Regions from separate parts of the Blautia sp. CAG:237 genome, predicted to be linked through region 1. Evidence: riboswitches for the same ligand, from Rfam matches in the RefSeq annotation. Region 1 holds a riboswitch; the other holds the start of a gene.
The links. Region 1 has a riboswitch for cobalamin ahead of QZL69_RS09250 (hypothetical protein). Riboswitches for the same ligand answer to the same signal wherever they lie in the genome.
Positions count from the first base shown of each region.

Region 1 (4,217 bases):
TATTTGGTAAGGTAGCTGTTGGAGATAGCTACGATCGGAAGGTATGTCTCGCCTTCTGCTACAGGGACAGTAAATTGCCATTTACCGTTAACTTCTTCACCGGCGATCCAGTTGTCTCTGTTATCACCATTTGCAACAGCTTCTTCATAAGTACCTTTGTACAGATAATGATAACCTGTTCCGTGAAGGGTAAGGATGAGATTGCCGTCTCTGAGAATAGCTTTTTCAACGTTAAACATTAATGTTTCGTTTGTAACAGTGAGAAGTCCTCTTTCAACCAGAGCGTTGACCGCATCGGTGATAGCGGTGGCCAGTTTGTCAACGTCATCCTGTGTTGCAGCTTTGTATGTACCGCTAAGTGCTTTCACGGCAGAAGTAACAGCATTGGCTGTTTCGTCTGTATAGATGGAGAGGTCTTCAGGAACAGTTGCCAGAGCAGCATCTACAGAAGAATAATCCAGGGCAGCCTGTTTGTTCATGCCGGAAGCATCAACATCGTTCTTGTCAGTATCTGCCATGGAGGTGGTGTCAAAAGTGATGGTCTGGACATTGCTCCATTTTGAGCCTTTGTTGACGTTTGTGGTCTTACTGAAGCTTGCATAAACAGTATCACTGAGGCTTGCAACAGGAATGGTATAATAGTAGGAAGAATCCGCAACATACCAGTCAATCTTGTGCTGAGTAGCAGCAGCTATGTCGTCTGCCGTTGTACCATTTACGAGAGCCATGTAGTTTCTGTTCTCGCTTGCCTGATGCATTTTTACGAGATAAGTGCCGTCGTCCTGCTTGGTAACGATAGCATCATCCATGGCATACATGCCGGAAGCAACACCTTCACTGTTGGTAACAGAAACTTTGATGGAATGAGTCTTGGCTTCTTCTACAGCTTTTTTGACCAGAGCATTGACCGCATCGGTGATGGCCTGTGCCATCTTGTCAACATCAGCCTGCTGTGCCATAGTATAATCTCTTTTAACTGCTGCAACGGCAGCTCTTACAGCATCAGCTGTTTCATCAGTGTAGATGGAGAGGTCTTCCGGAACAGTGGCCAGAGCTGCATCTACAGATGTGTAATCAGCAGGACCGTTTGTAGCCGGAAGTTTGTTGATATCGGATGCAACTGCATCTCTTTCTTCGGTTTCTGCCATGGAACTGACATCAAAGGTGATTGTCTGAACATTTCCCCAGGCTTTGCCTGCATTTACATTTTTGGTATAGCTGAAACTTGCATAGAGGGGATCTGTCAGACTGGCAACAGGAATGGTATACCAGTAGCCGTCGTCTCCACCAGCAACATACCAGTCAACCTCATGATTGGTTGCTTTGTTTTTATCATCTGTGAGAGCCATGTAGTTTCTGTTTACGCTTGTCTGGTGCATTCTTACCAGATAAGTGCCATCGTCCTGTCTGGTGACAACAGCACTGTCCATAGCGTACATGCCGGAAGCAACCCCTGAACTGTTGATAACAGAAACTTTGATAGAATGAGTTCTGGCTTCTGAGACATCCTGTTCAGATGTCTCACCAGATGTAAATACATCTGCTTCATCCGTACTGAAGGTAGATGTATCTGCTGTAAATTCATCAGTTGTCAGGTCAGAATCCTCTGTCGTAATGTCGGCCGCTAAAACAGAATCCTCTGTGGAAGTGGAAACTTCTTCTGAATCAGAAATTTCTTCTTCGGGTACTACGTCAATTTCTTCGACTGCTGCAAAATCCAGATCCTCCGCAAGAACTGAGACTGAAGCTGCCGGAGTAACTGCCAGTGATGCACTGAGAAACAATGCTGTCAGAATTTTACTTCTTTGTTTCATTTTCATAATCTCCTTATTATTGAATAAAATTGAGGCATCATGAAGGATGCCCTGTGCAACTGGAATGTCCCGCGAATTACATTCTGTTATTAATCATATCACTTCTTGTTAAAAATAACAAATGCTAACAAGAAAAAAACACTGCTTTTTCTGTGCATATTGGCACATTTTTGGCAGTACAAATCAGGCTCAGACTATTGCACTAGGATGCATATATTGCTATAATAAAGCAGAATATAGGAACTCCAGTGCTGTCACTGACAGATAATAGGGAATCAGGTGCGAATCCTGAACGATCCGGTCACTGTAAGCGTAAGAGAGGATTGCAGAAGCCATTGCATGTGAAGTTGTGTGAGAAGGCGTGATCTTAGAATACTCTGCAAGTCAGGAAACCTGCTGGAGAATCAGTGAAAAGCTTCCGAAGAAAGCAGAATTTCACAGAAACGAAACATCCGGTTATGCAAAGAAGGATGTTTTATTTGTGCGACTGAAGTCTACTCATCTGGATCGGAGAGTAGGCTTTATATTTTTGCAGTGTAAGAGGAAAAATCCTATATGAGATACTTACAGAAATGCGTTTTATAAGAGGAGAGAGGCATATGCATTCGAAAAAATTTCTCGCTGCATTCCTTGCATTGAGTATAACAGCTGCACCACAGGCATCGGTCATGGCATCAGCAGAAAATGCATCGGCGCAGGAAAGCAGTGAAGACTCATCAGGAGAATCTGATGAAAATACAGCTCAGGAAACAGAAGAAACTGATGCGGGCGAAACAGAGCAGAACACAGACGATGTATCATCAGGAGAAGAATTCCTTCAGATAACAGACAAAAAAGCGTATGCAGAGGATGATTCCATTCTGATCGAGATTGTCTCTGCCAATACAACTTATAACAGAGTATATATCGGAAACAGAACAGACGAAGACCGCACACCGGTAATTGAGGGCTCTCTGGATGAAGCGGGCAGATATCATTATCTGTTTTATATCGACCCGAAGTACCTTGGTGAAAAAGCGGCTTATGTCCCGGGAAATACAGAGGATGACAGCTGGTATACAGAGGAAGAACTGTATTTTATGCTTCCGTCTGAAGTATCAGAAACACCTGTACAGGAAACAACGGATACAGCAGAACCTTCTGAAACAGTACCGACAGCAGAAGAAAATACTTCTGCAGATAATTCCGGCGAAGGAATGATTTCAAAGAGCTCAGACAGTTCAGACAGCGATTCTGATTCTCTCTGGCAGATCGGAGCACTGGAAGAGACTGGTGCAGAGCAGACTACAGCAGCCGAGGACTATCGTATTGAAAGTCTGGAAAAAGACAATACGACAGAAGACAGTATTGCTGAGACAGAAGCAGATGCCGTTTCCATGGCAGATGGTACGTATAAAGCAGATGATTTCTCATTCAGCGGCGGTACAGGAAAAACAAAGATCACCTGTGAAGGGATTACTGTAAAAGACGGTCAGACCTATGCAACGATCAAATTCAGCAGCAGCAGTTTTACGAAACTGGTTGTGGACGGCAAAGAATATCAGCCTGCAAGTAACGAAGGCGGTTCTTACTTTGAGATTCCGGTGACTTTAAATACAGATATGACGATCACCGGAACGACGATCGCCATGACAGAGCCGCATGATATTGAATACGTTATCCATATCACAAAGAGCGGTGCAGCCACACCGGATGCCACTCCGACAGTCACACCACAGCCGACAGCCACACCGAAGCCGACTTCTGCACCATCCAGTGATATTCCGAAGGATGGAACCTATACAGGCACGGTGACACATGTATCTGGTACGGCTACGATGTTCAAGATCAATGCATGTGAGATTACGGTCAAGAATGGTAAGGTTACTGCAAAAATCACATTGAGTGGAACAGGATACGACAGGCTGTTTCTTGGAACCAAAGAAGAGGCTTTGAAGGCGGCAGACAGCAAGCTGATTTCCTACAAAGTTGATGCAGAGGGTAAATATACCTATGAATTTGCATTGGAAGGTCTGAACAAAGATACGAAACTGGCTGCGCGCTCTCATCGTTACTATGAGGCTGGTGATAAGGATAAAATGTGGTATGACCATACGCTGAAATTCAACGTAGATACCAGCAATTCCGGAACTGGCGGAGATGGTTCCAAAGATGATAATTCGAACGGAAATAATTCAGGGAATAACTCTAATGGAAATAACAGTTCCAATGGAAGTAACTCCAATGGAAGCAGTTCCAGCGGCAGCAACAGTTCCAATGGAGGCAGCACCGGTGGAAGTGGTTCTAATGGAAGCAGTTCTGGCGGCGGTTCAACTGGTTCCGGCGGAAGCAGTGGATCCGGTGGAAGCAGCTCGAGTACAAATAACTACAAATCAAATACAGATGGCAAGACAAGCCAGGTAG
Region 1 covers NZ_FR886745.1:25,095-29,311, forward strand. Annotated here, with positions in the region: gene QZL69_RS09245 (Ig-like domain-containing protein) at 1-1,814, opposite strand, end outside; cobalamin riboswitch at 2,044-2,229, shown strand; gene QZL69_RS09250 (hypothetical protein) at 2,414-4,217, shown strand, end outside.

Region 2 (4,217 bases), on a different contig from region 1:
AAGTATCTGACGAGGACATCAACATCGGTATCTCCCTCAAGAAAGGAAACGATGAACTCAAAGATGCGATCAACGGAGTTTTAAGCGAGATGACAGAAGACGACTTCAACGATATGATGGACGAAGCAATCTCAGTTCAGCCACTGTCCAGCGAGTCATAAAGGAGGAGAAAAATGCTGCCTGAAAGTTTTGGAGGAAGAATCATATATCTTCTTCAGCAATATGGTCCCTCTTTCGCGAAGGGAGCCGGAGTCAGCATGTGGCTGGCACTGGTCGGAACACTTTTTGGATGCATCATCGGTTTTCTCGTAGGTATCGTGCAGACGATCCCGGTAGACAAAAACGATTCCACAGCCAAGAAGGTACTGATCAAAATCGTGAAATTTATCCTTGCCTGCTATGTGGAGTTCTTCCGTGGAACTCCTATGATGGCACAGGCAATGTTTATCTACTTCGGTAGTGCATACCTGTTCAATATCAATATGTCCATGTGGTTTGCCGCGATCTTCATCGTATCCATCAACACAGGTGCATACATGGCAGAGACTGTCCGCGGCGGTATCCTTTCCATTGACCCGGGTCAGACAGAAGGAGCCAAGGCGATCGGCATGACACATGTACAGACCATGATCAATGTTATTTTGCCACAGGCACTGCGTAACATCATGCCGCAGATCGGCAACAACCTGATCATCAACATCAAAGATACCTGTGTACTTTCCATCATCGGTACGGTAGAACTTTTTTACACGACCAAAGGTGTGGCAGGTGCACTGTATACATACTTTGAGTCCTTCACAATTGCCATGGTTATTTACTTTATCATGACCTTTACCTGTTCCAGGATCCTTCGCGTGATCGAGCGTAAGATGGACGGACCGGACAACTACGACCTGGCAACCGCAGATACCCTGACACATACAAGTGGTATGTATTCTTATAAGGAAAGGAAGGACAACAGAGAATGAGTGAAACGATCCTGGAAGTGCAGCACCTGGGAAAATCCTTCGGAACACATGAGATCCTGAGAGACATTGATTTCTCTGTAAAACCGAAAGATGTTACCTGCATCATCGGACCTTCCGGTTCAGGTAAATCCACACTGCTGCGCTGTATGAACCTTCTGGAGACACCTTCATCCGGCGAGATCCGCTACCACGGAACAAACATCATGGACAAACACGTGAACGTTCCGGAGTACCGCTCCAAAGTCGGCATGGTGTTCCAGAACTTTAACCTTTTTAACAATATGACAGTTCTCAAAAACTGCACAGTCGGACAGGAAAAAGTCCTCAAAAAAAGCAAAGAAGAGGCACACAAAAACGCAATGATGTATCTCGAAAAAGTCGGCATGGCCCCATACATCAATGCAAAGCCGAAACAGCTTTCCGGTGGACAGAAGCAGAGGGTAGCGATTGCAAGAGCCCTTGCGATGGAACCCGAGATCCTGCTCTTTGACGAGCCGACATCCGCCCTCGACCCGCAGATGGTCGGAGAGGTTCTGGAAGTCATGAGAACCCTTGCCAAAGATGGTCTGACGATGATCATCGTCACACATGAGATGGCCTTCGCCAGAGATGTGGCGAAGCATGTGATCTTCATGGGCGATGGAGTTATCGTGGAAGAGGGAACTTCCCAGCAGATCTTTGAAGATCCACAGAAAGAACAGACGAAGGAATTTCTGAGCCGTTTCAGAAATTCCTGATGGGAACTGCCCAGCGGGGCGGCTGTTTGGCAAATAAGAAAACCCTGAGGGGGACGATCTCATAGTTGCGAAGGCCGATTGTCCCCCTCAGACTCCCCCTTTTTGGCCACGCCTGGTGCATCAAGACGGAACGGGTTGACGTCAACTGTTTAAGGCTGTTTCGCTGACGCGAAAAGCGCGGGAACTTGAGCTTGCGAGAACTGGGGTTCCCGCGAGCACGTCGAAGGCGTGATGTTGACGGGCCCGTAGTATGTGATACTGCGGAAGCAGGTAGAACAATAGAATACGTAGGATTGATTAGTTTCAGGTGCAAATCTGAACTATACAGAAAAACCAACAACATAAGTAAGCGCAGACTCATGGGGCAACCGTGCAAGTCTGCGCTTATTTATACGAAAATCTTCTTACATGCCAATGTAAATCGCGGGCACATGGGAAGTCCCCATGAAACATTGTTTTAATAAAAATACAATATCCAGCAAAAAAAAACTAGACAACACACAAAATATAATATATGCTTGAAAAGCAAATCAAATAACATTTGTTGGTTTTGAACCAGCCTCTATAAGTTCCAGTAAAATATTTTTTATTTTACATACACGGATTAAAAGGGAAACCGGTCGAATTCCGGTACGATCCCGTCACTGTGATAGGGAGTTGCGAAACATAATCCACTGGAGTGGCAGTCGCCAGTCTGGGAAGGAGTTTTGGAGCAAAGATCTTAAGTCAGGAGACCTGCTTATGGATGATCAGATATGATTCTTACGGTAGATAGGAAACATTGTTTTTTTGTGTGCAAACGTCCGTATTATGTTGTTTACGGATGTTTTTTTCTGCGCTTTTATTCAAAGGTGTATTTCCCCTGCCATTTTTAAAATTGAATCTGATCCAGTTAAAGTCGCTGATACTGTGAACGAAGTAAACAGTAACAAAACCTCTACAATGTAGGAAGGAGAAACAATGTCAAAAAAACAATTTGGAAAAAGGCTTCTGCAGATCCTGATCGTTCTGATCGGTGTAAGTTTCTTTACATTTGGACTTACTTACCTTTCACCAGGTGACCCGGCGGAGATCATGCTGACAGAGTGTGGTAACCTGCCGACACCGGAACTTCTCGAACAGACGAGACATGAACTGGGCCTTGACCAGCCGTTTCTGGTGCAGTACGGTTCCTGGGTAAAAGGAGTACTTACCGGAGACATGGGAACTTCATATGCATTTAAAGTTCCTGTAACTGAGAAACTGATGAAATGTTTTTGGCCGACCCTTCAGATGTCGCTCTTCGCGCTTCTTCTGATGATCCTGTTCTCCATACCATGCGGAATCCTCTCCGCGGTATATCAGAACAAGTGGCCGGATTATCTGATCCGCGGAATCACGTTTTTCGGGGTATCTATCCCGAGCTTCTGGATCGGCCTGATTCTTCTGAGCATCTTTGGAGTGCAGCTTCGCTGGATCAACGTAGCAGGAGGTACGACTGATTTCAAGGCAATGATCCTGCCGTCTGTGACACTGGCGCTTTCCATGTCTGCAAAATATACCAGACAGGTACGAAACGCAGTGCTGGAAGAACTCAGACAGGATTATGTCATTGGAGCCAGAATGAGAGGGATCAAAGAAAGCGTGATCCTCTGGAGACATGTACTTCCAAACGCAATGCTTCCTATTGTAACACTTCTTGGTCTTTCCCTCGGCTCTCTGCTCGGAGGAACAGCAGTTGTTGAGATCATTTACAACTGGCCTGGAATGGGAAGCATGGCGATCAAGGCGATCGCCTGTCGTGACTACCCGATGGTACAGGCATACGTACTTATGATCGCGATCATGTACATGGTCATCAATATCATCGTTGACCTGTCCTATACTTATCTGGACCCAAGAATAAAGGAGGTTAAGTAAATTGAAGAAACAGAATTTTTTCCTGGCTCACAAACAGTTTACCTTATTCTTTATTCTGGCTCTCGCTGTTGTAGGCGTGGCAGTTTTTGCCCCGTGGATCGCACCGAAGGATCCTCTGGAAGCAGTGATGATCGATTCACTCAAAGCCCCGTGTGCGGAATACCCTCTTGGCGCTGATAAACTCGGACGTGATCTTCTTTCCCGTGTGATCTATGGTACCAGAACTTCACTGGTGTCTACCCTGATCCTTGTGGCAACGATTTTTGTTGTAGGTACTTTCCTTGGAATCATTGCCGGATATTTTGGCGGCTGGATCGATCAGGTGATCATGCGAATCGCAGATATGATGATCTCTTTCCCGGGAATGATCCTGGCTATCGCAATTGCAGGTATGCTCGGACCAAGCCTTCGTAACGGAGTTATCGCGATCACAGCGGTAAGCTGGACAAAATACGCACGTCTGGCAAGAAGTATGGTTTTGAAAGTAAAACGTAATCTGTATGTGGAAGCCGCGATCGTAAACGGCACAAGCACATTCAAAATCTTATGGAAACATATTCTCCCGAACATGCTGACGATCATGACTGTAACAGCAGCGGCAGATATGGGAACC
Region 2 covers NZ_FR886773.1:5,656-9,872, forward strand. Annotated here, with positions in the region: gene QZL69_RS13510 (transporter substrate-binding domain-containing protein) at 1-161, shown strand, start outside; gene QZL69_RS13515 (amino acid ABC transporter permease) at 177-968, shown strand; gene QZL69_RS13520 (amino acid ABC transporter ATP-binding protein) at 965-1,705, shown strand; cobalamin riboswitch at 2,255-2,462, shown strand; gene nikB (nickel ABC transporter permease) at 2,666-3,604, shown strand; gene nikC (nickel transporter permease) at 3,606-4,217, shown strand, end outside.
Region 2: another riboswitch for cobalamin. It lies ahead of nikB (nickel ABC transporter permease); the one in region 1 lies ahead of QZL69_RS09250 (hypothetical protein).